One region of the Bacillus arachidis genome, then DNA from elsewhere that is predicted to be linked to it. Evidence: a T-box and tRNA genes for the amino acid it is inferred to sense, from the RefSeq annotation. Region 1 holds a T-box; the other regions hold tRNA genes.

Region 1 (7,126 bases):
ATTGTAATAATTGTATCGACGCCATCAATGTAGAAGAAATAAGCAAGCAAGAACAAAAATACAGTGCGATATTGACGGATATTTTTAAATGTATTAGCTAAGCGCTTAAAGCTCATTGTGATGGGTTTTGGATGACGTTCAATATAATGCGTTTGTTCCACATTCTTGAGCATCGGAATCGTAAATAATCCCCACCAAAGAGCTGTAATTGCAAAGGAAATTTGACTGGCAATACCAACTGATAATGGGATTGTTCCTTTTTGGGCAAGGATAATTAGAGTCATGCATCCAATAAAAGGAATTGTACTTCCGATATAGCCTAATGCAAAACCCCGAGTCGAAATCCGAGTCATTCGATCTTCTGTTGTGATATCTATTAAAAATGCATCATAGAAAATGTTTGCTCCAGCAAATCCAACTAAGGCGAGCATATAGCAACCTAGTAGTAAATACCACTGTGAAGTTGGCACAACAGCTAGCATACTTGTAAATATAATACCGAGTCCAAAAAAGAATGTGAAAAAGCGCTTTTTAAATCCTTTATAATCGGCAATTGTACCGAGAATAGGGGCAAGGATAGAAATTAGAAGCGTAGCGAAAGAATTTGCATATCCCCAAAAAGCTGTTGAGGTCGCTCCGGACAGACCTGCTTCTTTTGCTGCAGCTTTGAAATAAATAGGAAATAGTGCAGTTGTAATAACGAGAGAATATACCGAGTTTGCCCAGTCATACAATATCCAGCTTTTTTCTTGCCTGGACATTTTCTTCATATAGTGTTCCTCCTTAAGTTTGTTCTAACAATAGTGTACAAAAATAAAAGTTGTAAAAAGAGAAACAGAGATAAGTTTTACGTAATTTTTACATATATACACATTTCTTTACAATTGAAGTAAATCCTCTATTACAGTTCCATCGGTTTCACCAAGGTGTAATCCGAGTAACCGTGCGATGGTAGGTCCTTCGTCAATGAGACGCATATAGGGAATAATCGTACCTTGACGAATGCCTTTTCCAGCAGCCATGAAGATGGTTTCATAGTTTGGTTTTATTGGAGAATAGCCATGTGCACCAAACGTGTATTTTTTACTAGGGGTTACATCTTTTCCCGTGATTTCCTTTATAAAGCCTCCTGTATAGTTTTGGGTGAAGTAATAGCCTTCACGTGCTTCAAGCATAAAAAGGCAATTTGCATCTGCACCGCGGTCTTTTGCATCTTCATCATGGAGTATAAATTCAATTCCATTTTGTTTATCTTGAAGAAGTTCGTCAAGAAGACGTCGGACAGTTTGTATAGTGTGGATATCATTTTTATCCTTTACATACACGTAAGCGGAGCCATCACAGCTTTGACAATAAGCTTTCCAATCTAGTAATTTTCCTTTTTTATTAACAGAGATGAGTCCCTTTTGATGAAAAAGAACGTTTAGTTGAATTGCTTTGTTTTCACTTAGAGCGCTATGATCACCAAGGGCGATAATGGTACATTCCTCGTATATGTTACTATCCTTCAATGCATGAATAATTTTTCCTAGTCTTTCATCGTGCCTATGGATAGCAGCCCTTGTTTCCTTAGAAGAAAATCCGTAATAATGCCTTTGTGTATCTAAATCTGTAAAATGAACAAACATAACATTAGGTTTTTTTGTTTGAATGGTGTACACAGCGGAAGCGAGAACGAAATCATCAAGTTCAGGTTGTGACAATCCGTTTCTAATATGGCCAAAACGATGATTTAAATCTAGTTGATACAATGGGCTGCCACTAAATAATGAAACCAGAATTTGATTTTGCCACGGTCTATTTGGAAAGATTTCAGGTAAATTGTAGTCAATCTTTGCTCTTCCGGTAACAGGCCATAAAAGGGCAGCGGTTGTTAAATTTGCTTTTCGTGCCTCGTCATATAATGTTGTTCCTTTAATAGAACGACGATACCAATGCCAATCTGGTGATTCCTTGCCGGGCTGAAGTAATGTATTATTTACAACACCATGTTTGTTAGGATAGTTACCAGTTACGATCGTGGCATGACTGGGATATGTTACAGAAGGATAAATGGCTTCTACTTTTTTTGCAATTGCACCTCGTTCGATTAAAGAACGAAAGTGAGGGAGCTCTTGTAATATAGGCAGATCTAAAGCTGATAAGCAGTCAAAAGATAAAACAATTACATGGTTTGTTAATGGCTTTTCCATTATATATCCCTCCTAATTATATATAATCTATTATCATATATTACTATTAATACCTAGTCACAAAAATTTATTCTTAAAGAAAGTTTATTGTTTATTTTTAGAATTTTAAAACATATAATGAATTATAAGGGAATGAATGGAAGGAGGGAATGGCATGAATGGATTTGAAGTGTTTTTTATAATTGGAGCTGTGACAATCTTTATTGTATTTACTGTTTCATTTTTATTAAAGAAGCAATTTCCACAGAAATCGTTTGATATTATATTTGCACTTATTTTAATTCTTATTTGTTTAGCTTTCTTTCCAGTTACAATCTTCGCTATTGGCGGATGGGATGGAATGGGTTACGGTATTGCATGTTTCTTTGTTTTAGTGGGAACACTTATCGGTATGATTACTCATCAAATTATGAAACTCTTTCGAAAAACCTATGTGTAGACTTAGTATAAAACAGAAAAAAATGAAAAGAATATATAAAAATAAGAAAATTAGCCATTGTTTTAAAATGGAATTTATATTATGATATTCAACAAATTTATCTTGTTATAACGATGAAAAAGGATTAGTACATGTCCCACCTTTTTTGCAGAGAGAGAATCCATTTGGCTGCGAGATTCTTAAAAAGGCGATATGGAACCTACCTTTGCGTTCTGCATGTGCAGCGGGAAGTCCCGTTATCAAAAAGAGAGCATGTACAAATTTATTTGTACATGAATCAGGGTGGTAACGCCGGCAAAAGCTCGGTCCCTATTTTGGGGACATGGGCTTTTTTTATTTTCTAAAGGAGGAAGAATGAATATGGCAAAAGAACAAGTACAAGCCATTACGAAAATGGAAGAAGACTTTGCTCAGTGGTATACCGATATTGTGAAGAAAGCAGAGCTTGTTGATTATTCAAGTGTAAAAGGCTGTATGATTTTACGTCCATACGGATACGCATTATGGGAAAATATGCAGCGAGTGATGGATGAGAAATTAAAAGAATCTGGTCATGAAAATGTGTATATGCCAATGTTTATTCCAGAGAGTTTACTTCAAAAAGAGAAGGATCATGTGGAAGGGTTTGCTCCTGAAGTAGCGTGGGTTACACATGGAGGAGATGAGAAGTTAGCAGAAAGGCTCTGTGTGCGTCCAACATCTGAAACATTATTTTGCGAGCATTTCTCAAAAATTGTTCAGTCTTATAATGACTTACCGAAATTATACAATCAGTGGTGTTCAGTTGTTCGTTGGGAGAAAACGACGAGACCATTTCTTCGCACAACCGAGTTTTTATGGCAAGAAGGTCATACAATTCATGAAACAGCAGAAGAATCTCAAGAAGAAACTTTAAACATTTTGAAACTATATGCTTCTTTCTGTGAGGACTACTTAGCAATTCCGGTAATTAAAGGGCAGAAAACGGAAAAAGAAAAATTTGCAGGGGCAAAAGCAACATATACGATTGAAAGTTTAATGCATGATGGAAAAGCACTTCAAACAGGAACGTCTCATAATTTCGGTACGAATTTCTCTGAAGCGTTTGACATTAAATTTTTAGATCGTAATGGAAAATGGCAATACGTACATCAAACATCTTGGGGAGTATCAACTAGAATGATCGGTGGACTTATTATGGTTCATAGCGATAATAATGGACTAGTGATGCCACCAAAAGTAGCGCCAATACAAGTTGTCATTGTACCAATTGCTCAGCATAAAGAAGGGGTATTAGAAAAGGCAATCCAGTTACAAGAGCGTATTCAAAAAGTTGCCCGCATAAAAATAGATGCTAGCAATAAAACACCAGGCTGGAAATTTAATGAGTATGAGATGAAGGGGGTTCCAATTCGATTAGAAGTTGGTCCGAAAGATATAGAGAAGAATCAAGTGGTACTTGTTAGACGAGATACGAAGGAAAAAGAGTTCGTATCAATGGATCAATTGGAAGAGCGTATCACATTATTACTGAGTGAGATTCATGATTCTTTATTGAAGAAAGCCAAGGCATTTCGCGATGAAAACACGTATAGTGTTACAACCTTTGAAGAAATGAAGCAAGCGGCTGATGAAAAGCAAGGATTTATCAAAGCGATGTGGTGTGGTGAGCTTGCGTGTGAAGAAAAATTAAAAGAAGAAGCAGGCGTATCATCGCGTTGTATACCATTTGAGCAAGAAGAATTAGCACAAGAATGTATATGCTGTGGTAAAAAAGCAGAGCATATGGTGTATTGGGGCAAGGCGTATTAATTATATAAGTTTTCAAATAGACCTTTATTTCGAATTTGAAAAATTTGAGATAAAGGTCTATTTATATGTTTGTTTCAATTTACAGTATATATTTTGTGGGATGAAATGATGTTATTTTCATTATTTCACTCGTTTTCTACGAACAAATAGAGCAATACCGAAAAGGAACGGTAGTGAATGTGTTAAGATTAAATAGTAATTTGAGTTTGGCAAGGGAGGGTTGAAGAATATAAAAGTATTTATATTCTTATAAATAAATGAGGAAAACAACGAAACAAATCATAACAACTACATTTTTAGCGACTGCAGCATCTCTTATTTCCACAAATGCTTTTGCACAAGAGGAAAATTCAGCGACAGTGAATGCAACGAATTTGAATATACGTGAACAGCCGACAACGCAAAGTAAAGTTGCGGGAAAATTAAAGAAAGGGACAACAGTACAGGTTTTAGGAAAAGAAAAAGATTGGGCTAAAATTTCTCATGATGGGAAAGAAGGCTATGTTTCATTACGATTTTTAAAGATGAAAGTATCAGAGCCAAATGTTGAAACAAAACAACAACCAACAATTAATAGTGAAAAAAAAGAAACAGGTGTTGTTACAGCAACACGGTTAAATGTAAGAAATAATCCTGTTTTGGGAAGTTCGATTGTTGGATATGTTACAAAAAATGAAAAAGTAACAATCTTAGGAAAAGCAAATGGATGGGCGAAGATTAATTACAAAGGAAGAGAAGGATACATCTCGTTAGAATTTGTAAAGCTAGAATCAGAGAAACAAGAAGAGAAGCCAGGAAACATTACAAATGGTGCCCAAGAAAGTGGAACAATTAACGCAACAAGTCTGCGAGTAAGAAGCCAAGCGAATACAAGCAGTGCAATCCTTGGAAACTTGAAAAATGGTGAAAAAGTAACAATCCTAGGAAAAGCAAATGGATGGGCGAAGATTAGTTATAAAGGAAGAGAAGGGTACATCTCGTTAGAATTTGTAAAGCTAGAATCAGAGAAACAAGGAGAGAAACAAGAAGGGAAACAAGAAGAGAGACCGGGGAACATTACAAATGGTGCCCAAGAAAGTGGAACAATTAACGCAACAAGTCTGCGAGTAAGAAGCCAAGCGAATACAAACAGTGCAATCCTTGGAAGCTTGAAAAATGGCGAGAAAGTAACAATCCTAGGAAAAGCAAATGGATGGGCGAAAATTAGTTATAAAGGAAGAGAAGGATACATCTCGTTAGAGTTTGTGAAATTAGAAGGTGGAAAACAAGAAGAGAAGCCAGGAAACATTACAAATGGTGCCCAAGAAAGTGGAACAATTAACGCAACAAGTCTGCGAGTAAGAAGCCAAGCGAATACAAGCAGTGCAATCCTTGGAAGCTTGAAAATGGCGAGAAAGTAACAATCCTAGGAAAAGCAAATGGATGGGCGAAGATTAGTTACAAAGGAAGAGAAGGATACATCTCGTTAGAGTTTGTGAAATTAGAAGGTGGAAAACAAGAAGAGAAGCCAGGAAACATTACAAATGGTGCCCAAGAAAGTGGAACAATTAACGCAACAAGTCTGCGAGTAAGAAGCCAAGCGAATACAAGCAGTGCAATCCTTGGAAGCTTGAAAAATGGCGAGAAAGTAACAATCCTAGGAAAGCAAATGGATGGGCGAAGATTAATTACAAAGGAAGAGAAGGGTACATCTCGTTAGAGTTTGTGAAATTAGAAGGTGGAAAACAAGAAGAGAAGCCAGGAAACATTACAAATGGTGCTCAAGAAAGTGGAACAATTAACGCAACAAGTCTGCGAGTAAGAAGCCAAGCGAATACAAGCAGTGCAATCCTTGGAAGCTTGAAAAATGGCGAGAAAGTAACAATCCTAGGGAAAGCAAATGGATGGGCGAAGATTAATTACAAAGGAAGAGAAGGGTACATATCACTAGAGTTTGTTCAAATTGGAATGAATCCTACAAATCCAACTAATCCTGGACAAGTTATAGAGGAACGAGCAGTTGTAAATGCTTCTTTATTAAATGTTCGTAAAGGTCCATCTACAGGAACCGCAATCATTGGTCATTTGAAAAATGGCGAGACCGTTACTATTGTTGCTAAAGAGAATGGCTGGGCAAAAGTTCGTTTTAGTGGGGGAGAAGGTTATGTTTCATTACAATTCTTAAAAATGACACAAGGTTCTTCTTCGTATGAAATTGTTACTTCATCTCAAAAGATCCAAAAGCCAAATGAAGTAGAAGCTGAGCAAATTATGAAAAATATGAAAGAAGATGCTTACATTACAAGCGGTGGCAAAATTGTGAATATGAAGCAAGGGTTTGTTCGAGCAAATGGTGTCATTAATATTTATGATATTGCAACAGGGAAGAAAGTTACATATGTAAAAGGTGGAGCAGACTTAGAGTTTGTAAAAGCAGTAGGTAATCGTATTCATGTGAAAATTGATGGATTGACAGGATATGTGAATATAGATGATGTAACATTACATCCGAAAATGACAGGGGCAGCAACTTCGTATTATTCAGCGAAAAATGGAAAATTGTATCATTATGTGTATAATTCTTCTACTGGTAAATATGCAACGTATCAAATTGGAAATGCGCCAAAGCATTTAAAAGAAGGCGAACGCTATGAGGCATTCGATAAAACAAAAATCGGTGGACAAGATAGCTATCAATACTTTGAATATGTACCGTTACGTGTAA
Region 2 (7,126 bases), 1.0 Mb from region 1:
GGCTTGTATAATTATCTCTTCCATTTTTTCATATTCCATCGCTCTCTCCTTTCTATTAGTCAGACGCTCAAAGCATAAAAAAGTATACTAAAAAACAGACGTATCAAAGTCTGTTTTTTTCCTGAATAACTATCCACTTAAATAAGAATGAAACAAAATATTTGAATTTCATGCAGGCTTGCTTTCTCTTTACGAGTCTTTGATACTCCCGTTATTTTGTTCCGAATGAAATATGTTATTTTCACTTGTAGCAACAATCTTTACCTTGTATGGCAGTTTGTTAATCCCAATATACATAACCGGATTCTTATCTTTTCCCTTACCCTTTTCAGGATTTAAATCAATAACGGACGTATCTTTTTCATCTTTCACTTCTTTTACCGTAATTTTATCATTTTAGTGCCTTTCACTACCACTGGTCATCTATTTCTAGAAGGATTGAACATTCTCTTTTTTAATGCTATTTTGTCTAAAAACAAGTGAAAAAGCATTATAACTTGTTTTTTAGCGTTCATATTTGTCTTATTCATTATGCCAAAACAAATTCACTTGCTTCGCTCTTCTTAATTCAGCGTGTAATGAAACAGAAATATTATATATAATTTAGGAAAGTGGAAAGAGGTGATATTATGGAGGATAACATGCGGGAAAGCAGAAAAATAGCTACGCCCATTCTTTGGACTATTTCTTTACTTGTCGCTACACTATTAGTTTTTGTAACCACACGATTATATCCAAATACCAATTTACAGATTAGCATTGTTTTATTCTCTATCATAGACATTGGATTTATAGTCGCTTTGATTTTGGGAATTAAGACAAAAAACGCTAGTATAATGATCTTCAGTGTTATATCTAATGGCATATTTTTTATACTACTATCCATTTTTATTTTTTTACTATTAGTTGCTAATGGTATTTCAGAACCGTAACAAAATCATTGATAAATAAAAAAAGAGATAGCAGATTATGCTATCTCTTTAAGTATGACCCGTACGGGATTCGAACCCGTGTTACCGCCGTGAAAGGGCGGTGTCTTAACCACTTGACCAACGGGCCAATTTCTGGCAGAGAAGAAGGGATTCGAACCCTCGCACCGCGTTAGCGATCTACTCCCTTAGCAGGGGAGCCCCTTGAGCCACTTGGGTACTTCTCTATATTATATGGCTCCGCAGGTAGGACTCGAACCTACGACCGATCGGTTAACAGCCGATAGCTCTACCACTGAGCTACTGCGGAATAATGGTGGGCCTAAATGGACTCGAACCATCGACCTCACGCTTATCAGGCGTGCGCTCTAACCAGCTGAGCTATAGGCCCCCAATAGAAAAGCGGGTGAAGAGAATCGAACTCTCGACCAGAGCTTGGAAGGCTCTTGTTTTACCACTAAACTACACCCGCATAAAATTATAAAATAAATGGTGAGCCATGAAGGACTCGAACCTTCGACCCTCTGATTAAAAGTCAGATGCTCTACCAACTGAGCTAATGGCTCATTTTGAAAGTGGTGCCGGCTAGAGGACTTGAACCCCCAACCTACTGATTACAAGTCAGTTGCTCTACCAATTGAGCTAAGCCGGCTTGTGATTTCAAAATGGTGGCTCGGGACGGAATCGAACCGCCGACACGAGGATTTTCAGTCCTCTGCTCTACCGACTGAGCTACCGAGCCAGAAATAAATGGCGGTCCCGACCGGGGTCGAACCGGCGATCTCCTGCGTGACAGGCAGGCATGTTAACCACTACACCACGGGACCATTTGGTTGCGGGGACAGGATTTGAACCTGCGACCTTCGGGTTATGAGCCCGACGAGCTACCAGACTGCTCCACCCCGCGACGATATCATATTCTTTTTTGAAAAAATGGAGGAGGTAGAGGGATTCGAACCCCCGCGCGACTCTCGCCGCCTGTCGGTTTTCAAGACCGATCCCTTCAGCCAGACTTGGGTATACCTCCAGAGTATTTACTTTAAATGGTGGACCTTGTAGGACTCGAACCTACGACCGGACGGTTATGAGCCGTCTGCTCTAACCAGCTGAGCTAAAGGTCCTTTATGGTAGCGGCGGAGGGGATCGAACCCCCGACCTCACGGGTATGAACCGTACGCTCTAGCCAGCTGAGCTACACCGCCATAATAAAGTTATAAGTGGAGCCTAGCGGGATCGAACCGCTGACCTCCTGCGTGCAAGGCAGGCGCTCTCCCAGCTGAGCTAAGGCCCCATGTTTAAAATATCGGGAAGACAGGATTTGAACCTGCGACCCCCTGGTCCCAAACCAGGTGCTCTACCAAGCTGAGCCACTTCCCGTTAATAAAAGCGCGCCCGAGAGGACTCGAACCCCTAACCTTTTGATCCGTAGTCAAACGCTCTATCCAATTGAGCTACGGGCGCATATGGTGCCGAGGGCGGGGGTCGAACCCGCACGGTGGTCACCCACCGCAGGATTTTAAGTCCTGTGCGTCTGCCTGTTCCGCCACCCCGGCATGTCATATTGAAAATTGGAGCGGAAGACGGGATTCGAACCCGCGACCCCAACCTTGGCAAGGTTGTATTCTACCACTGAACTACTTCCGCAAGACATGTTATGAGATATTTTATTAAAAGTGCGGGTGAAGGGAGTCGAACCCCCACGCCAAAGGCGCCAGATCCTAAGTCTGGTGCGTCTGCCAATTCCGCCACACCCGCATATTATATTTGCTTTTTAAAAAAATGGGGCGACTGATGGGAATCGAACCCACGAATGCCGGAGCCACAATCCGGTGCGTTAACCACTTCGCCACAACCGCCATAGTTACTGGTGCCGGCTAGAGGACTTGAACCCCCAACCTACTGATTACAAGTCAGTTGCTCTACCAATTGAGCTAAGCCGGCATATGGTGGAGGATGACGGGATCGAACCGCCGACCCCCTGCTTGTAAGGCAGGTGCTCTCCCAGCTGAGCTAATCCTCCATTTGCCTGGCAACGTCCTACTCTCACAGGGGCAAGGCCCCAACTACCATCGGCGCTAGAGAGCTTAACTTCCGTGTTCGGTATGGGAACGGGTGTGACCTCTCTGCCATCATTACCAGACTTTATTCATTTGAGACAATCATTATTATACTTGATTCATTTAAAATGTCAACAAGTTTTTTTATGTTCTCTCAAAACTAGATAACGTTTGCTTCATATTATATGGTTAAGTCCTCGATCTATTAGTATTCGTCAGCTCCACATGTCACCATGCTTCCACCTCGAACCTATCAACCTGATCATCTTTCAGGGATCTTACTAGCTTACGCTATGGGAAATCTCATCTTGAGGGGGGCTTCATGCTTAGATGCTTTCAGCACTTATCCCTTCCGCACATAGCTACCCAGCTATGCCCTTGGCAGAACAACTGGTACACCAGCGGTGCGTCCATCCCGGTCCTCTCGTACTAAGGACAGCTCCTCTCAAATTTCCTACGCCCACGACGGATAGGGACCGAACTGTCTCACGACGTTCTGAACCCAGCTCGCGTACCGCTTTAATGGGCGAACAGCCCAACCCTTGGGACCGACTACAGCCCCAGGATGCGATGAGCCGACATCGAGGTGCCAAACCTCCCCGTCGATGTGGACTCTTGGGGGAGATAAGCCTGTTATCCCCGGGGTAGCTTTTATCCGTTGAGCGATGGCCCTTCCATGCGGAACCACCGGATCACTAAGCCCGACTTTCGTCCCTGCTCGACTTGTAGGTCTCGCAGTCAAGCTCCCTTATGCCTTTGCACTCTACGAATGATTTCCAACCATTCTGAGGGAACCTTTGGGCGCCTCCGTTACACTTTAGGAGGCGACCGCCCCAGTCAAACTGCCCACCTGACACTGTCTCCCGGGTCGATAAGACCCGTAGGTTAGAATTTCAATACAGCCAGGGCGGTATCCCACCAGCGCCTCCACCGAAGCTAGCGCTCCGGCTTCAAAGGCTCCCGCCTATCCTGTACAAGCTGTACCAAAATTCAATATCAGGCTACAGTAAAGCTCCACGGGGTCTTTCCGTCCTGTCGCGGGTAACCTGCATCTTCACAGGTACTATAATTTCACCGAGTCTCTGGTTGAGACAGTGCCCAAATCGTTACACCTTTCGTGCGGGTCGGAACTTACCCGACAAGGAATTTCGCTACCTTAGGACCGTTATAGTTACGGCCGCCGTTTACTGGGGCTTCAGTTCAGAGCTTCGCTTGCGCTAACCCCTCTCCTTAACCTTCCAGCACCGGGCAGGTGTCAGCCCCTATACTTCGCCTTACGGCTTCGCAGAGACCTGTGTTTTTGCTAAACAGTCGCTTGGGCCTATTCACTGCGGCTTTCCGTTAAGAAAGCACCCCTTCTCCCGAAGTTACGGGGTCATTTTGCCGAGTTCCTTAACCAGAGTTCTCTCGCTCACCTTAGGATTCTCTCCTCGCCTACCTGTGTCGGTTTGCGGTACAGGCACCTTTTATCTCGCTAGAAGCTTTTCTTGGCAGCGGGGAATCAAAGACTTCGCTCCATAAGGAGCTTCCCCATCACAGCTCAGCCTTCACGATAAGCGGATTTGCCTACTTATCAGCCTAACTGCTTGGACGTGCACAACCAATCGCACGCTTCTTCTATCCTTCTGCGTCCCTCCATTGCTCAAACGATAAAGAGGTGGTACAGGAATATCAACCTGTTGTCCATCGCCTACGCCTGTCGGCCTCGGCTTAGGTCCTGACTAACCCTGAGCGGACGAGCCTTCCTCAGGAAACCTTAGGCATTCGGTGGACGGGATTCTCACCCGTCTTTCGCTACTCATACCGGCATTCTCACTTCTAAGCACTCCACCAGTCCTTCCGGTCTGACTTCACTGTCCTTAGAACGCTCCCCTACCACTGATACGTAAGTATCAATCCGCAGCTTCGGTGGTGTATTTAGCCCCGGTACATTTTCGGCGCAGAGTCACTCGACTAGTGAGCTATTACGCACTCTTTAAATGGTGGCTGCTTCTAAGCCAACATCCTAGTTGTCTAAGCAACTCCACATCCTTTTCCACTTAATACACACTTTGGGACCTTAGCTGGCGGTCTGGGCTGTTTCCCTTTTGACTACGGATCTTATCACTCGCAGTCTGACTCCCAAGGATAAGTCATTGGCATTCGGAGTTTGACTGAATTCGGTAATCCGATGAGGACCCCTAGTCCAATCAGTGCTCTACCTCCAAGACTCTAACACTTGAGGCTAGCCCTAAAGCTATTTCGGGGAGAACCAGCTATCTCCAGGTTCGATTGGAATTTCTCCGCTACCCACACCTCATCCCCGCACTTTTCAACGTGCGTGGGTTCGGGCCTCCATTCAGTGTTACCTGAACTTCACCCTGGACATGGGTAGATCACCTGGTTTCGGGTCTACGACCACGTACTAAACGCCCTATTCAGACTCGCTTTCGCTACGGCTCCGCCTCTTCAGCTTAACCTCGCACGGGATCGTAACTCGCCGGTTCATTCTACAAAAGGCACGCCATCACCCGTTAACGGGCTCTGACTATTTGTAGGCACACGGTTTCAGGATCTCTTTCACTCCCCTTCCGGGGTGCTTTTCACCTTTCCCTCACGGTACTGGTTCACTATCGATCACTAGGGAGTATTTAGCCTTGGGAGATGGTCCTCCCGGATTCCGACGGAATTTCACGTGTTCCGCCGTACTCAGGATACATTCAAGAGAGAACGAAGTTTCGACTACGGGGTTGTTACCCTCTGTGACGAGCCTTTCCAGACTGCTTCGTCTACCTCGTTCCTTTGTAACTCCGTATAGAATGTCCTACAACCCCAAGAGGCAAGCCTCTTGGTTTGGGCTAGATTCCGTTTCGCTCGCCGCTACTCAGGAAATCGCATTTGCTTTCTCTTCCTCCAGGTACTTAGATGTTTCAGTTCCCTGGGTCTGTCTTCCTTACCCTATGTATTCAGATAAGGATACCATACCATTACGTATGGTGGGTTTCCCCATTCGGAAATCTTCGGATCAAAGCTTACTTACAGCTCCCCGAAGCATATCGGCGTTAGTCCCGTCCTTCATCGACTCCTAGTGTCAAGGCATCCACCGTGCGCCCTTTCTAACTTAACCAAACTAAAATTAAAAAATATGAGCTACACTGTTATCTAGTTTTCAAAGAACATACATTTATTTCTGAGAGATAGTTCTCTCAAAACTGAACAAAACGAAACACGGAAACTTATATTGATGAACAGCGTTCATCAATTCTCCATAGAAAGGAGGTGATCCAGCCGCACCTTCCGATACGGCTACCTTGTTACGACTTCACCCCAATCATCTGTCCCACCTTAGGCGGCTGGCTCCAAAAGGTTACCCCACCGACTTCGGGTGTTACAAACTCTCGTGGTGTGACGGGCGGTGTGTACAAGGCCCGGGAACGTATTCACCGCGGCATGCTGATCCGCGATTACTAGCGATTCCAGCTTCATGTAGGCGAGTTGCAGCCTACAATCCGAACTGAGAACGGTTTTATGAGATTAGCTCCACCTCGCGGTCTTGCAGCTCTTTGTACCGTCCATTGTAGCACGTGTGTAGCCCAGGTCATAAGGGGCATGATGATTTGACGTCATCCCCACCTTCCTCCGGTTTGTCACCGGCAGTCACCTTAGAGTGCCCAACTTAATGATGGCAACTAAGATCAAGGGTTGCGCTCGTTGCGGGACTTAACCCAACATCTCACGACACGAGCTGACGACAACCATGCACCACCTGTCACTCTGCCCCCGAAGGGGAAGCCCTATCTCTAGGGTTGTCAGAGGATGTCAAGACCTGGTAAGGTTCTTCGCGTTGCTTCGAATTAAACCACATGCTCCACCGCTTGTGCGGGCCCCCGTCAATTCCTTTGAGTTTCAGCCTTGCGGCCGTACTCCCCAGGCGGAGTGCTTAATGCGTTAACTTCAGCACTAAAGGGCGGAAACCCTCTAACACTTAGCACTCATCGTTTACGGCGTGGACTACCAGGGTATCTAATCCTGTTTGCTCCCCACGCTTTCGCGCCTCAGTGTCAGTTACAGACCAGAAAGTCGCCTTCGCCACTGGTGTTCCTCCATATCTCTACGCATTTCACCGCTACACATGGAATTCCACTTTCCTCTTCTGCACTC
Region 3 (7,126 bases), 310 kb from region 1:
TTCTAATAGTTATTTATCTGTTATTCTTGTAGTATATTTCGATTCCATTAAAAAACGGTTATTTTTTCTTGTTTCATATTACAGTTATGTGAATAATGCACAAAGTATTATATCTTTATACTATAATAAAAAATATATTAATACATCTATGGGGGGGCTAATATTAGATGAAACAGAAAGCTACAGCTTTAACGGCAACTACTGTCGCAGTCGCATCTCTACTTCCATCCATAAATCAAGTAGAGACACGCACTGTAGCATCTCAGCAATTGCCTACAAAAAACACTCAATATATAAAACTCAATTCAAAAATACCCTATTCTAATAATAAAATGAATACAAGAAATAATTCTAACTCCATAAAAGCAACAAATATTTCATTTACTAAATCTACTAAGCTATATACAACCGTTTACGCTCATATAAAAAACCGTTCCGTACAAATTGGTGATCAAGTTCAGACTAAACAATTATTAAGACATATGGGAAATACAGGCCACTCATTTAAACAGCATCTCCATTTTGAATTACATAATGCTGAATGGAATTTTGAAAAAACAAACGCAGTAAATCCACTGCATTATTTAGTTCGGTAATATTATATGCCACGTAATATCCCTTTAGTAATTGAGTATTTTGCTTTTCTCGGTTTAATCTGTTGTTTAGTAATTTACAATACTAACATTGTTTTTTTGAGTATTGTTATCTTGTTTGTTGCTATCGAATCTTTGATGGAAGCATTCAAAATCCGACTAAAGAAACAAATTTCTCATATATATACTGCATTTATTATTATCGGCGGTTTAATAACAAATATTATTTATAGTGGTTTTCATATTGCTGCGATATTCCCTGTATTTTTTATCGCAGTGCTACTTATTATTTCCCAATATATTTACACTCCTGATCACCGTAAAAAACAACAAGAAGTTTAGAACATCCTTCTACATTTACGACTGAAAAAGGGATCTCACTTCAAAGTGAGATCCCTTTTTCATATATTCATTATCTTGAAAAACGTTTCTTTATCCACACGCATATCGTTCATAAATAAAACTTAAATTATACTTCTTCTCTAAACCCATTCGTTGTTCATCATCACACCAGTAAAATAAAATATCGTGAATCGTTGCATAACGCTTATTTTTTAGAAATTGTTTAATAAATGACGGTAAACAATCATGTAATTGTATAAATATATAATTTCGCAAGATTTCTTCTTTATATTCAATTCCCTTACAAACATACATCAACTCTTCACAATAATATGCATGTTGCGGAACTTGAATCATTTCAAAAAATGGTACGTATGATAATAGTTTTCCAATGAAGTGCTCGTATTGATTCATAAACTCAAATGACATGTACTCCATCATTTCCTTCATTACATAAAGATAGTCATCCACATGTGTGGTCTTTAGCGGATTAAGACGATCAGAAATTTGGGCAATTACTGCCCTTTGGCATGCAACAACAGCACGACTTGGTCCATAATATGTTAAAAAATCCGTACACTTACGATATTTTTTTAATAAATCATATATGTATAAGTCATAAACATATGTATTACAGTATATTGCTAAATTCATCATTTCTTGATCTAATTCTTCTTTGGACAATAATTTTGCCTGTTTGCAAACACAAAAAAATGTAAGTTCCATTACTTCCTTATGAGACAATAGCTTTTCACATTTTTCAGTACATTCTTCATTAAATTTAATTCTTTCCCATATCATTACATCTTCATTTTCTAATTCACCGATTCGATACTTTACAATTAAGTAGTTCCACGCCACAACCTGTGTTAAAATGTCCCACACTTCGTATTCCATAGATGTATGTACGAATTCATCTAATTTATGATTCATCATAAATGTATAAGCTTCTTTATACCAACCAATTTTCTGACATAAATGAACAATACGAACTAAAGTTGGTATTTCATCCTTATGAAACTGTGGTAAGTCCTTCACTTTATCCATTCCATATAAGATAAACGGAATCAGGTTTTCTTGTTTATAAAATTCTTTTTCTTTCCAGGCTAAAATTGTCCGCTCTTTTCCTTCGCCTTTTGGATGATTTGGTACAAGTAAAGAAAATAAATCCGCAAAATTATTTGGTTCCACATAGACATCTGTAACCAAATTCCAATTGGGGTTGCTCTGTACATCCCTCATATCATTTTCCCTCCATTTCTATTTATATATGAAATCTCCGATGACTTACTAGATAATCATAATGCTATATATATTAATATATTCAAAAACCCTTATGAAACTTATATTTATTATTATATCATTTTTTAACATAACAAAAATTAGTAACGAACATCATTAACCAAATTTTAAATGGACGTAACATTTGTCATTATTTAAATATACTCCGTTAAGTGTATATATCTATGAATAACATGTTGGATACGTTTTAATAACAATATAGTCTTATTCGTATTATTAATAAAACGTATCCGATTTTACCTATTCCCTAGCATTTAAATTACACTGTATTTTAACCCACACCTACACTTTATTCTGTATGCTCAGAAATCTCACTTAAAGCTACCCCTGCCTGATCATCAGCTTTTTCTGCTATCGCTAAATCACCTAGTGCTAACATCCCAACAAGCTCGCCATTCTCAACTACAGGTAGCCTTCTAATTTGATGCTGCGCCATCAACCCCGTAGCCTTTTCAATAGAGTCATCAGGAGAAACGGACACGATTCCTGTAGTCATGATATTTGTAATTTTATTAGAACCAGGATGTTTCTCAGCAATTCCACGAACAACTAAATCACGATCAGTGACAAGACCAACCACTTGATTGTTCTCTACAACTGGAATCATTCCAATGTCTTCTTCTTTCATTTTCACAGCAGCTTCATATACATTATCTAGTGGTGTACATTGTACAATATCAGTACTCATAAATTCTCTAACTGTTGTCATGTAGCTCTATTCCCTCCTTTTTATACATACTATAGCTTTTCCAAATTCCCTTTATTTATTTCATAATAAATAGAGGAATTTTAGATTGATGATATCGCATATTAGAAAAGAACAGAATTCTCACATGATGTTTTTCACAAGAAAAAAGAGCCAGCTAATTGCTGACTCTTTTGTATGACCCGTACGGGATTCGAACCCGTGTTACCGCCGTGAAAGGGCGGTGTCTTAACCACTTGACCAACGGGCCATGGCTCCGCAGGTAGGACTCGAACCTACGACCGATCGGTTAACAGCCGATAGCTCTACCACTGAGCTACTGCGGAATATGGTGGGCCTAAATGGACTCGAACCATCGACCTCACGCTTATCAGGCGTGCGCTCTAACCAGCTGAGCTATAGGCCCATATTTTCTACAGGGGCAGTAGGAATTGAACCCACACCGGAGGTTTTGGAGACCTCTGTTCTACCTTTAAACTATGCCCCTAAGTGGTGCCGGCTAGAGGACTTGAACCCCCAACCTACTGATTACAAGTCAGTTGCTCTACCAATTGAGCTAAGCCGGCTTTCCAAAAAAAAAAGATGGCTCGGGACGGAATCGAACCGCCGACACGAGGATTTTCAGTCCTCTGCTCTACCGACTGAGCTACCGAGCCTTTATGTAAATGGCGGTCCCGACCGGGGTCGAACCGGCGATCTCCTGCGTGACAGGCAGGCATGTTAACCACTACACCACGGGACCATTTGGTTGCGGGGACAGGATTTGAACCTGCGACCTTCGGGTTATGAGCCCGACGAGCTACCAGACTGCTCCACCCCGCGACGATATCATATTCTTTTTTTAAATGGAGGAGGTAGAGGGATTCGAACCCCCGCGCGATTCTCACCGCCTGTCGGTTTTCAAGACCGATCCCTTCAGCCAGACTTGGGTATACCTCCATAAAAAAAATCAAATAAATCTTTTATTCATGTCTATATGTTTTATACAGACCATTTAACAATCTATTAAATCAAATCCTATCTCATTTTACAATAAAAATGGAGGAGGTAGAGGGATTCGAACCCCCGCGCGACTCTCGCCGCCTGTCGGTTTTCAAGACCGATCCCTTCAGCCAGACTTGGGTATACCTCCATAAATAAAGTGGAGCCTAGCGGGATCGAACCGCTGACCTCCTGCGTGCAAGGCAGGCGCTCTCCCAGCTGAGCTAAGGCCCCATGTTTAAAATATCGGGAAGACAGGATTTGAACCTGCGACCCCCTGGTCCCAAACCAGGTGCTCTACCAAGCTGAGCCACTTCCCGTTAATAAAAGCGCGCCCGAGAGGACTCGAACCCCTAACCTTTTGATCCGTAGTCAAACGCTCTATCCAATTGAGCTACGGGCGCATATGGTGCCGAGGGCGGGGGTCGAACCCGCACGGTGGTCACCCACCGCAGGATTTTAAGTCCTGTGCGTCTGCCTGTTCCGCCACCCCGGCATGTCATACTGAAAATTGGAGCGGAAGACGGGATTCGAACCCGCGACCCCAACCTTGGCAAGGTTGTATTCTACCACTGAACTACTTCCGCAAGACATGTATGAGATATTTTATTAAAAGTGCGGGTGAAGGGAGTCGAACCCCCACGCCAAAGGCGCCAGATCCTAAGTCTGGTGCGTCTGCCAATTCCGCCACACCCGCATATTTTTTTAAAATGGTGAGCCATGAAGGACTCGAACCTTCGACCCTCTGATTAAAAGTCAGATGCTCTACCAACTGAGCTAATGGCTCTTAATGGCTGGGCTAGCTGGATTCGAACCAGCGCATGACGGAGTCAAAGTCCGTTGCCTTACCGCTTGGCTATAGCCCATTAATTAAGAAATGGTGGAGGGGGGCAGATTCGAACTGCCGAACCCGAAGGAGCGGATTTACAGTCCGCCGCGTTTAGCCACTTCGCTACCCCTCCGACATTATATGGTGGAGGATGACGGGATCGAACCGCCGACCCCCTGCTTGTAAGGCAGGTGCTCTCCCAGCTGAGCTAATCCTCCATTTGCCTGGCAACGTCCTACTCTCACAGGGGCAAGGCCCCAACTACCATCGGCGCTAGAGAGCTTAACTTCCGTGTTCGGTATGGGAACGGGTGTGACCTCTCTGCCATCATTACCAGACTTTTATTATTATACACATTCTTTTCAGAATGTCAAAAGGAATTTTAAATATATATTCCTTCAAAACTAGATAACATTTGCTTCATATTATATGGTTAAGTCCTCGATCTATTAGTATTCGTCAGCTCCACATGTCACCATGCTTCCACCTCGAACCTATCAACCTGATCATCTTTCAGGGATCTTACTAGCTTACGCTATGGGAAATCTCATCTTGAGGGGGGCTTCATGCTTAGATGCTTTCAGCACTTATCCCTTCCGCACATAGCTACCCAGCTATGCCCTTGGCAGAACAACTGGTACACCAGCGGTGCGTCCATCCCGGTCCTCTCGTACTAAGGACAGCTCCTCTCAAATTTCCTACGCCCACGACGGATAGGGACCGAACTGTCTCACGACGTTCTGAACCCAGCTCGCGTACCGCTTTAATGGGCGAACAGCCCAACCCTTGGGACCGACTACAGCCCCAGGATGCGATGAGCCGACATCGAGGTGCCAAACCTCCCCGTCGATGTGGACTCTTGGGGGAGATAAGCCTGTTATCCCCGGGGTAGCTTTTATCCGTTGAGCGATGGCCCTTCCATGCGGAACCACCGGATCACTAAGCCCGACTTTCGTCCCTGCTCGACTTGTAGGTCTCGCAGTCAAGCTCCCTTATGCCTTTGCACTCTACGAATGATTTCCAACCATTCTGAGGGAACCTTTGGGCGCCTCCGTTACACTTTAGGAGGCGACCGCCCCAGTCAAACTGCCCACCTGACACTGTCTCCCGGGTCGATAAGACCCGTAGGTTAGAATTTCAATACAGCCAGGGCGGTATCCCACCAGCGCCTCCACCGAAGCTAGCGCTCCGGCTTCAAAGGCTCCCGCCTATCCTGTACAAGCTGTACCAAAATTCAATATCAGGCTACAGTAAAGCTCCACGGGGTCTTTCCGTCCTGTCGCGGGTAACCTGCATCTTCACAGGTACTATAATTTCACCGAGTCTCTGGTTGAGACAGTGCCCAAATCGTTACACCTTTCGTGCGGGTCGGAACTTACCCGACAAGGAATTTCGCTACCTTAGGACCGTTATAGTTACGGCCGCCGTTTACTGGGGCTTCAGTTCAGAGCTTCGCTTGCGCTAACCCCTCTCCTTAACCTTCCAGCACCGGGCAGGTGTCAGCCCCTATACTTCGCCTTACGGCTTCGCAGAGACCTGTGTTTTTGCTAAACAGTCGCTTGGGCCTATTCACTGCGGCTTTCCGTTAAGAAAGCACCCCTTCTCCCGAAGTTACGGGGTCATTTTGCCGAGTTCCTTAACCAGAGTTCTCTCGCTCACCTTAGGATTCTCTCCTCGCCTACCTGTGTCGGTTTGCGGTACAGGCACCTTTTATCTCGCTAGAAGCTTTTCTTGGCAGCGGGGAATCAAAGACTTCGCTCCATAAGGAGCTTCCCCATCACAGCTCAGCCTTCACGATAAGCGGATTTGCCTACTTATCAGCCTAACTGCTTGGACGTGCACAACCAATCGCACGCTTCTTCTATCCTTCTGCGTCCCTCCATTGCTCAAACGATAAAGAGGTGGTACAGGAATATCAACCTGTTGTCCATCGCCTACGCCTGTCGGCCTCGGCTTAGGTCCTGACTAACCCTGAGCGGACGAGCCTTCCTCAGGAAACCTTAGGCATTCGGTGGACGGGATTCTCACCCGTCTTTCGCTACTCATACCGGCATTCTCACTTCTAAGCACTCCACCAGTCCTTCCGGTCTGACTTCACTGTCCTTAGAACGCTCCCCTACCACTGATACGTAAGTATCAATCCGCAGCTTCGGTGGTGTATTTAGCCCCGGTACATTTTCGGCGCAGAGTCACTCGACTAGTGAGCTATTACGCACTCTTTAAATGGTGGCTGCTTCTAAGCCAACATCCTAGTTGTCTAAGCAACTCCACATCCTTTTCCACTTAATACACACTTTGGGACCTTAGCTGGCGGTCTGGGCTGTTTCCCTTTTGACTACGGATCTTATCACTCGCAGTCTGACTCCCAAGGAT
Region 4 (7,126 bases), 190 kb from region 1:
AGAATTTCCGGATTTGCAAGTTGAAGAAAGAAGTGCCGTTTCGATTGGAAGACGTCTACAAGATCCGCTTGCAGAACTTGTGAAAATTGATCCGAAATCAGTTGGGGTAGGACAATATCAACATGATGTATCACAAAAGAGATTAAATGAATCATTAACATTTGTTGTGGAAACAGCTGTTAACCAAGTAGGAGTGAACGTGAATACGGCCTCTGTAGCACTATTACAATACGTTTCTGGATTATCAAAAACAGTTGCGAAAAATATTGTAAACAAACGTGAAGAAGACGGGAAATTTACTAAGCGTACAGAATTAAAGAAAATACCACGATTAGGTGCTAAAACGTATGAACAATGTATTGGTTTTTTACGTATATTAGAAGGTGAAAATCCACTTGATAGAACAAGTATTCATCCAGAGCAGTATAAAAATGTTGAATTATTATTAAAAAGTTTAGGATTATCGATTGATGATGTAGGACAACCGCATTTGCAAAAGTGTTTAGAAGGAGTGGAGCTTTCTAAATTATCTCAAGCGACGAATATTGGTGAGCCGACATTAATCGATATTATAGATGCTTTAATTAGTCCAGAACGAGATATGCGTGATGAATTGCCAAAGCCACTTTTGAAAAAGGGAATTCTCAAATTAGAAGATTTAAAGCGCGGTATGGAGTTAGAAGGAACGGTGCGAAATGTTGTTGACTTCGGTGCATTTGTTGATATTGGTGTGAAACAAGATGGTTTAGTACATATTTCTAAACTGAGCAAACAGTTTGTGAAGCATCCGTTAGATGTGGTGTCTGTCGGGCAGATTGTAAAAGTATGGGTAGATGATGTTGATATGAAGAAAGGGCGTGTTGCCTTATCGATGTTACCTATTGAATAGTGATGGAAGTAGGTATAACATTGCTTTTTTTTCATGAACGGATGTTAGTAAAAATTTAAATAGTGGGGGTTCTTCAGCCCCCACTGATTAAACATTCACTTTATCAGGAATTTTGATGCGTTCTGCTATAATAAAACCAGCACTCATTTAACAACTTAATTTGATACCGGTTTTTTTCGAAATATGCACGTTGCATTTGTTTTCGGAGCCATGTAGGCATAAGAATCCCTCCTTGTTTAATCCGGCTCTAACAAGCAGCTCCCTACACACTAAGATAAGATTCAAAGTAAGTGAAAAACTCAATCTTAGGAACTGCTTATAAGAGTTTGGTTAGCGAAGTTCCATGAATAGATGTGGAAGAGGCTAGTTCATAGAAGTTGCGCTTTTTGAATGAGGATGGGTATATGTACTATTTAATATATGTATAAGAAAGAAGAAAAGTGTAAGTTTATTTTTAGTTTTTAGGGGGATGAAAATGAATGGAAAAGAAATTCAAAGACTTGTAGAAGAAATATCGTTGCAATATTTCGGGAGGGCTTTTTTACATAAAGCAATGTTCAATAAACGACTACGTACAACTGGTGGAAGGTATTTGCTCAGAAGTCATAATATAGAATTAAACTATCGTCATTACGAAGTGTATGGAAAAGAAGAATTAATTGGCATTATTAAGCATGAGTTGTGCCATTATCATTTGCACATTATGGGGAGAGGGTATCAACATCGAGATCGAGATTTTCGTCAGTTATTAAAAGAGGTTGGAGCCCCTAGATTTTGTAAGAGAATAACAGGTGAGAGAACAGAGCCTAAAACACATGTGTATGAATGCATGGAATGTACGCTTCAATATGTAAGAAGGCGTCAAATCAATACAAAAAGATATGTTTGCGGAAAGTGTAAGGGGAAATTAAAAGAGATAAAAAACACCTTGACAGTTAAAAATCAATCCAGTATATTATAAACATGTCACGTTTGTACAAGATGTTGTATAAATGACTTGACTTACAATATGAATTTTTATAAGATGTAAATTGTCTTTCTTATTCCGCAGTAGCTCAGTGGTAGAGCTATCGGCTGTTAACCGATCGGTCGTAGGTTCGAGTCCTACCTGCGGAGCCATACAGAGAAGTACCCAAGTGGCTCAAGGGGCTCCCCTGCTAAGGGAGTAGATCGCTAACGCGGTGCGAGGGTTCGAATCCCTTCTTCTCTGCCATTTTATTGGCCCGTTGGTCAAGTGGTTAAGACACCGCCCTTTCACGGCGGTAACACGGGTTCGAATCCCGTACGGGTCACCACTTTTGGAGGATTAGCTCAGCTGGGAGAGCACCTGCCTTACAAGCAGGGGGTCGGCGGTTCGATCCCGTCATCCTCCACCATATATAAATAGTATCGTCGCGGGGTGGAGCAGTCCGGTAGCTCGTCGGGCTCATAACCCGAAGGTCGCAGGTTCAAATCCTGTCCCCGCAACCAAATGGTCCCGTGGTGTAGTGGTTAACATGCCTGCCTGTCACGCAGGAGATCGCCGGTTCGACCCCGGTCGGGACCGCCATTTTAACTGCTGCTATTGAGCAGTTGTTTTTTATTGCTTATTGTGATATGATGTTTTTTGTCGCTAAATAAAGAATGTTTTTTGATGGGCTATAGCCAAGCGGTAAGGCAACGGACTTTGACTCCGTCATGCGCTGGTTCGAATCCAGCTAGCCCAGCCATTTACGAGCCATTAGCTCAGTTGGTAGAGCATCTGACTTTTAATCAGAGGGTCGAAGGTTCGAGTCCTTCATGGCTCACTCTTTTTTATTTCCGCGGGTGTGGCGGAATTGGCAGACGCACCAGACTTAGGATCTGGCGCCTTTGGCGTGGGGGTTCGACTCCCTTCACCCGCATATGCGGTCGTGGCGGAATGGCAGACGCGCTAGGTTGAGGGCCTAGTGGGGGAAACCCCGTGGAGGTTCAAGTCCTCTCGGCCGCACCAAAGAAAAAATAAAAAAGTACTTGCATTAGAAAAACTAATGTGATAAGATAATTGAGTCGCTGAAAAACAACGACGACAAAACAACTAGATTAAGCGCCCGTAGCTCAATTGGATAGAGCGTTTGACTACGGATCAAAAGGTTAGGGGTTCGAGTCCTCTCGGGCGCGCCATTACGGGAAGTGGCTCAGCTTGGTAGAGCACCTGGTTTGGGACCAGGGGGTCGCAGGTTCAAATCCTGTCTTCCCGACCACGCGGGTGTAGTTTAGTGGTAAAACAAGAGCCTTCCAAGCTCTGGTCGAGAGTTCGATTCTCTTCACCCGCTTTTAGTTCTTTGAAAACTGAACGAAACAAACAACGTGAAACGTCAATTTTTATTTTAGATGCTAGACAAACTAACTTTATTGGAGAGTTTGATCCTGGCTCAGGATGAACGCTGGCGGCGTGCCTAATACATGCAAGTCGAGCGAATGGATTAAGAGCTTGCTCTTATGAAGTTAGCGGCGGACGGGTGAGTAACACGTGGGTAACCTGCCCATAAGACTGGGATAACTCCGGGAAACCGGGGCTAATACCGGATAACATTTTGCGCTGCATGGCGCGAAATTGAAAGGCGGCTTCGGCTGTCACTTATGGATGGACCCGCGTCGCATTAGCTAGTTGGTGAGGTAACGGCTCACCAAGGCAACGATGCGTAGCCGACCTGAGAGGGTGATCGGCCACACTGGGACTGAGACACGGCCCAGACTCCTACGGGAGGCAGCAGTAGGGAATCTTCCGCAATGGACGAAAGTCTGACGGAGCAACGCCGCGTGAGTGATGAAGGCTTTCGGGTCGTAAAACTCTGTTGTTAGGGAAGAACAAGTGCTAGTTGAATAAGCTGGCACCTTGACGGTACCTAACCAGAAAGCCACGGCTAACTACGTGCCAGCAGCCGCGGTAATACGTAGGTGGCAAGCGTTATCCGGAATTATTGGGCGTAAAGCGCGCGCAGGTGGTTTCTTAAGTCTGATGTGAAAGCCCACGGCTCAACCGTGGAGGGTCATTGGAAACTGGGAGACTTGAGTGCAGAAGAGGAAAGTGGAATTCCATGTGTAGCGGTGAAATGCGTAGAGATATGGAGGAACACCAGTGGCGAAGGCGACTTTCTGGTCTGTAACTGACACTGAGGCGCGAAAGCGTGGGGAGCAAACAGGATTAGATACCCTGGTAGTCCACGCCGTAAACGATGAGTGCTAAGTGTTAGAGGGTTTCCGCCCTTTAGTGCTGAAGTTAACGCATTAAGCACTCCGCCTGGGGAGTACGGCCGCAAGGCTGAAACTCAAAGGAATTGACGGGGGCCCGCACAAGCGGTGGAGCATGTGGTTTAATTCGAAGCAACGCGAAGAACCTTACCAGGTCTTGACATCCTCTGACAACCCTAGAGATAGGGCTTCCCCTTCGGGGGCAGAGTGACAGGTGGTGCATGGTTGTCGTCAGCTCGTGTCGTGAGATGTTGGGTTAAGTCCCGCAACGAGCGCAACCCTTGATCTTAGTTGCCATCATTAAGTTGGGCACTCTAAGGTGACTGCCGGTGACAAACCGGAGGAAGGTGGGGATGACGTCAAATCATCATGCCCCTTATGACCTGGGCTACACACGTGCTACAATGGACGGTACAAAGAGCTGCAAGACCGCGAGGTGGAGCTAATCTCATAAAACCGTTCTCAGTTCGGATTGTAGGCTGCAACTCGCCTACATGAAGCTGGAATCGCTAGTAATCGCGGATCAGCATGCCGCGGTGAATACGTTCCCGGGCCTTGTACACACCGCCCGTCACACCACGAGAGTTTGTAACACCCGAAGTCGGTGGGGTAACCTTTTGGAGCCAGCCGCCTAAGGTGGGACAGATGATTGGGGTGAAGTCGTAACAAGGTAGCCGTATCGGAAGGTGCGGCTGGATCACCTCCTTTCTATGGAGAATTGATGAACGCTGTTCATCAATATAAGTTTCCGTGTTTCGTTTTGTTCAGTTTTGAGAGAACTATCTCTCAGAAATAAATGTATGTTCTTTGAAAACTAGATAACAGTGTAGCTCATATTTTTTAATTTTAGTTTGGTTAAGTTAGAAAGGGCGCACGGTGGATGCCTTGACACTAGGAGTCGATGAAGGACGGGACTAACGCCGATATGCTTCGGGGAGCTGTAAGTAAGCTTTGATCCGAAGATTTCCGAATGGGGAAACCCACCATACGTAATGGTATGGTATCCTTATCTGAATACATAGGGTAAGGAAGACAGACCCAGGGAACTGAAACATCTAAGTACCTGGAGGAAGAGAAAGCAAATGCGATTTCCTGAGTAGCGGCGAGCGAAACGGAATCTAGCCCAAACCAAGAGGCTTGCCTCTTGGGGTTGTAGGACATTCTATACGGAGTTACAAAGGAACGAGGTAGACGAAGCAGTCTGGAAAGGCTCGTCACAGAGGGTAACAACCCCGTAGTCGAAACTTCGTTCTCTCTTGAATGTATCCTGAGTACGGCGGAACACGTGAAATTCCGTCGGAATCCGGGAGGACCATCTCCCAAGGCTAAATACTCCCTAGTGATCGATAGTGAACCAGTACCGTGAGGGAAAGGTGAAAAGCACCCCGGAAGGGGAGTGAAAGAGATCCTGAAACCGTGTGCCTACAAATAGTCAGAGCCCGTTAACGGGTGATGGCGTGCCTTTTGTAGAATGAACCGGCGAGTTACGATCCCGTGCGAGGTTAAGCTGAAGAGGCGGAGCCGTAGCGAAAGCGAGTCTGAATAGGGCGTTTAGTACGTGGTCGTAGACCCGAAACCAGGTGATCTACCCATGTCCAGGGTGAAGTTCAGGTAACACTGAATGGAGGCCCGAACCCACGCACGTTGAAAAGTGCGGGGATGAGGTGTGGGTAGCGGAGAAATTCCAATCGAACCTGGAGATAGCTGGTTCTCCCCGAAATAGCTTTAGGGCTAGCCTCAAGTGTTAGAGTCTTGGAGGTAGAGCACTGATTGGACTAGGGGTCCTCATCGGATTACCGAATTCAGTCAAACTCCGAATGCCAATGACTTATCCTTGGGAGTCAGACTGCGAGTGATAAGATCCGTAGTCAAAAGGGAAACAGCCCAGACCGCCAGCTAAGGTCCCAAAGTGTGTATTAAGTGGAAAAGGATGTGGAGTTGCTTAGACAACTAGGATGTTGGCTTAGAAGCAGCCACCATTTAAAGAGTGCGTAATAGCTCACTAGTCGAGTGACTCTGCGCCGAAAATGTACCGGGGCTAAATACACCACCGAAGCTGCGGATTGATACTTACGTATCAGTGGTAGGGGAGCGTTCTAAGGACAGTGAAGTCAGACCGGAAGGACTGGTGGAGTGCTTAGAAGTGAGAATGCCGGTATGAGTAGCGAAAGACGGGTGAGAATCCCGTCCACCGAATGCCTAAGGTTTCCTGAGGAAGGCTCGTCCGCTCAGGGTTAGTCAGGACCTAAGCCGAGGCCGACAGGCGTAGGCGATGGACAACAGGTTGATATTCCTGTACCACCTCTTTATCGTTTGAGCAATGGAGGGACGCAGAAGGATAGAAGAAGCGTGCGATTGGTTGTGCACGTCCAAGCAGTTAGGCTGATAAGTAGGCAAATCCGCTTATCGTGAAGGCTGAGCTGTGATGGGGAAGCTCCTTATGGAGCGAAGTCTTTGATTCCCCGCTGCCAAGAAAAGCTTCTAGCGAGATAAAAGGTGCCTGTACCGCAAACCGACACAGGTAGGCGAGGAGAGAATCCTAAGGTGAGCGAGAGAACTCTGGTTAAGGAACTCGGCAAAATGACCCCGTAACTTCGGGAGAAGGGGTGCTTTCTTAACGGAAAGCCGCAGTGAATAGGCCCAAGCGACTGTTTAGCAAAAACACAGGTCTCTGCGAAGCCGTAAGGCGAAGTATAGGGGCTGACACCTGCCCGGTGCTGGAAGGTTAAGGAGAGGGGTTAGCGCAAGCGAAGCTCTGAACTGAAGCCCCAGTAAACGGCGGCCGTAACTATAACGGTCCTAAGGTAGCGAAATTCCTTGTCGGGTAAGTTCCGACCCGCACGAAAGGTGTAACGATTTGGGCACTGTCTCAACCAGAGACTCGGTGAAATTATAGTACCTGTGAAGATGCAGGTTACCCGCGACAGGACGGAAAGACCCCGTGGAGCTTTACTGTAGCCTGATATTGAATTTTGGTACAGCTTGTACAGGATAGGCGGGAGCCTTTGAAGCCGGAGCGCTAGC

The links. A T-box is a leader RNA that pairs with one kind of tRNA and senses whether it is charged. The one in region 1 lies ahead of proS (proline--tRNA ligase), so its partner is inferred to be a tRNA-Pro.
Region 2: it has a tRNA-Pro gene. The T-box ahead of proS (proline--tRNA ligase) is inferred to sense a tRNA for this amino acid. The anticodon was not compared.
Region 3: it has a tRNA-Pro gene. The T-box ahead of proS (proline--tRNA ligase) is inferred to sense a tRNA for this amino acid. The anticodon was not compared.
Region 4: it has a tRNA-Pro gene. The T-box ahead of proS (proline--tRNA ligase) is inferred to sense a tRNA for this amino acid. The anticodon was not compared.

The regions. Positions count from the first base shown of each region.
Region 1 is NZ_CP127376.1:437,562-444,687, forward strand. It holds gene QRY57_RS03935 (MFS transporter) at 1-770, opposite strand, end outside; gene QRY57_RS03940 (alkaline phosphatase family protein) at 879-2,192, opposite strand; gene QRY57_RS03945 (YesK-like family protein) at 2,347-2,631, shown strand; T-box leader at 2,736-2,945, shown strand; gene proS (proline--tRNA ligase) at 2,992-4,422, shown strand; gene QRY57_RS03955 (SH3 domain-containing protein) at 4,680-5,822, shown strand; gene QRY57_RS03960 (SH3 domain-containing protein) at 5,897-6,121, shown strand; gene QRY57_RS03965 (SH3 domain-containing protein) at 6,127-7,126, shown strand, end outside.
Region 2 is NZ_CP127376.1:4,336,894-4,344,019, forward strand. It holds partial or broken gene QRY57_RS23955 (hypothetical protein) at 190-396, opposite strand; tRNA gene QRY57_RS23960 (tRNA-Glu) at 988-1,059, opposite strand; tRNA gene QRY57_RS23965 (tRNA-Ser) at 1,066-1,156, opposite strand; tRNA gene QRY57_RS23970 (tRNA-Asn) at 1,165-1,239, opposite strand; tRNA gene QRY57_RS23975 (tRNA-Ile) at 1,244-1,320, opposite strand; tRNA gene QRY57_RS23980 (tRNA-Gly) at 1,331-1,401, opposite strand; tRNA gene QRY57_RS23985 (tRNA-Lys) at 1,420-1,495, opposite strand; tRNA gene QRY57_RS23990 (tRNA-Thr) at 1,506-1,581, opposite strand; tRNA gene QRY57_RS23995 (tRNA-Phe) at 1,596-1,671, opposite strand; tRNA gene QRY57_RS24000 (tRNA-Asp) at 1,681-1,756, opposite strand; tRNA gene QRY57_RS24005 (tRNA-Met) at 1,760-1,836, opposite strand; tRNA gene QRY57_RS24010 (tRNA-Ser) at 1,864-1,956, opposite strand; tRNA gene QRY57_RS24015 (tRNA-Ile) at 1,974-2,050, opposite strand; tRNA gene QRY57_RS24020 (tRNA-Met) at 2,055-2,131, opposite strand; tRNA gene QRY57_RS24025 (tRNA-Ala) at 2,148-2,220, opposite strand; tRNA gene QRY57_RS24030 (tRNA-Pro) at 2,233-2,306, opposite strand; tRNA gene QRY57_RS24035 (tRNA-Arg) at 2,317-2,390, opposite strand; tRNA gene QRY57_RS24040 (tRNA-Leu) at 2,394-2,482, opposite strand; tRNA gene QRY57_RS24045 (tRNA-Gly) at 2,499-2,573, opposite strand; tRNA gene QRY57_RS24050 (tRNA-Leu) at 2,604-2,684, opposite strand; tRNA gene QRY57_RS24055 (tRNA-His) at 2,710-2,785, opposite strand; tRNA gene QRY57_RS24060 (tRNA-Thr) at 2,795-2,870, opposite strand; tRNA gene QRY57_RS24065 (tRNA-Val) at 2,874-2,949, opposite strand; rRNA gene rrf (5S ribosomal RNA) at 2,954-3,069, opposite strand; rRNA gene QRY57_RS24075 (23S ribosomal RNA) at 3,172-6,092, opposite strand; rRNA gene QRY57_RS24080 (16S ribosomal RNA) at 6,238-7,126, opposite strand, start outside.
Region 3 is NZ_CP127376.1:751,319-758,444, reverse strand. It holds partial or broken gene QRY57_RS05510 (M23 family metallopeptidase) at 396-596, shown strand; gene QRY57_RS05505 (hypothetical protein) at 603-935, shown strand; gene QRY57_RS05500 (DUF3965 domain-containing protein) at 1,026-2,177, opposite strand; gene QRY57_RS05495 (CBS domain-containing protein) at 2,527-2,946, opposite strand; tRNA gene QRY57_RS05490 (tRNA-Glu) at 3,122-3,193, opposite strand; tRNA gene QRY57_RS05485 (tRNA-Asn) at 3,195-3,269, opposite strand; tRNA gene QRY57_RS05480 (tRNA-Ile) at 3,273-3,349, opposite strand; tRNA gene QRY57_RS05475 (tRNA-Trp) at 3,360-3,430, opposite strand; tRNA gene QRY57_RS05470 (tRNA-Thr) at 3,434-3,509, opposite strand; tRNA gene QRY57_RS05465 (tRNA-Phe) at 3,527-3,599, opposite strand; tRNA gene QRY57_RS05460 (tRNA-Asp) at 3,610-3,685, opposite strand; tRNA gene QRY57_RS05455 (tRNA-Met) at 3,689-3,765, opposite strand; tRNA gene QRY57_RS05450 (tRNA-Ser) at 3,790-3,882, opposite strand; tRNA gene QRY57_RS05445 (tRNA-Ser) at 3,983-4,075, opposite strand; tRNA gene QRY57_RS05440 (tRNA-Ala) at 4,086-4,158, opposite strand; tRNA gene QRY57_RS05435 (tRNA-Pro) at 4,171-4,244, opposite strand; tRNA gene QRY57_RS05430 (tRNA-Arg) at 4,255-4,328, opposite strand; tRNA gene QRY57_RS05425 (tRNA-Leu) at 4,332-4,420, opposite strand; tRNA gene QRY57_RS05420 (tRNA-Gly) at 4,437-4,511, opposite strand; tRNA gene QRY57_RS05415 (tRNA-Leu) at 4,541-4,621, opposite strand; tRNA gene QRY57_RS05410 (tRNA-Lys) at 4,636-4,711, opposite strand; tRNA gene QRY57_RS05405 (tRNA-Gln) at 4,716-4,790, opposite strand; tRNA gene QRY57_RS05400 (tRNA-Tyr) at 4,803-4,886, opposite strand; tRNA gene QRY57_RS05395 (tRNA-Val) at 4,896-4,971, opposite strand; rRNA gene rrf (5S ribosomal RNA) at 4,976-5,091, opposite strand; rRNA gene QRY57_RS05385 (23S ribosomal RNA) at 5,183-7,126, opposite strand, start outside.
Region 4 is NZ_CP127376.1:244,844-251,969, forward strand. It holds gene QRY57_RS03005 (Tex family protein) at 1-889, shown strand, start outside; gene cmpA (cortex morphogenetic protein CmpA) at 993-1,109, opposite strand; gene QRY57_RS03015 (SprT family protein) at 1,365-1,850, shown strand; tRNA gene QRY57_RS03020 (tRNA-Asn) at 1,934-2,008, shown strand; tRNA gene QRY57_RS03025 (tRNA-Ser) at 2,012-2,102, shown strand; tRNA gene QRY57_RS03030 (tRNA-Glu) at 2,110-2,184, shown strand; tRNA gene QRY57_RS03035 (tRNA-Val) at 2,190-2,265, shown strand; tRNA gene QRY57_RS03040 (tRNA-Met) at 2,283-2,359, shown strand; tRNA gene QRY57_RS03045 (tRNA-Asp) at 2,363-2,438, shown strand; tRNA gene QRY57_RS03050 (tRNA-Gln) at 2,524-2,598, shown strand; tRNA gene QRY57_RS03055 (tRNA-Lys) at 2,604-2,676, shown strand; tRNA gene QRY57_RS03060 (tRNA-Leu) at 2,692-2,772, shown strand; tRNA gene QRY57_RS03065 (tRNA-Leu) at 2,776-2,861, shown strand; tRNA gene QRY57_RS03070 (tRNA-Arg) at 2,955-3,031, shown strand; tRNA gene QRY57_RS03075 (tRNA-Pro) at 3,035-3,111, shown strand; tRNA gene QRY57_RS03080 (tRNA-Gly) at 3,113-3,183, shown strand; rRNA gene QRY57_RS03085 (16S ribosomal RNA) at 3,260-4,810, shown strand; rRNA gene QRY57_RS03090 (23S ribosomal RNA) at 4,956-7,126, shown strand, end outside.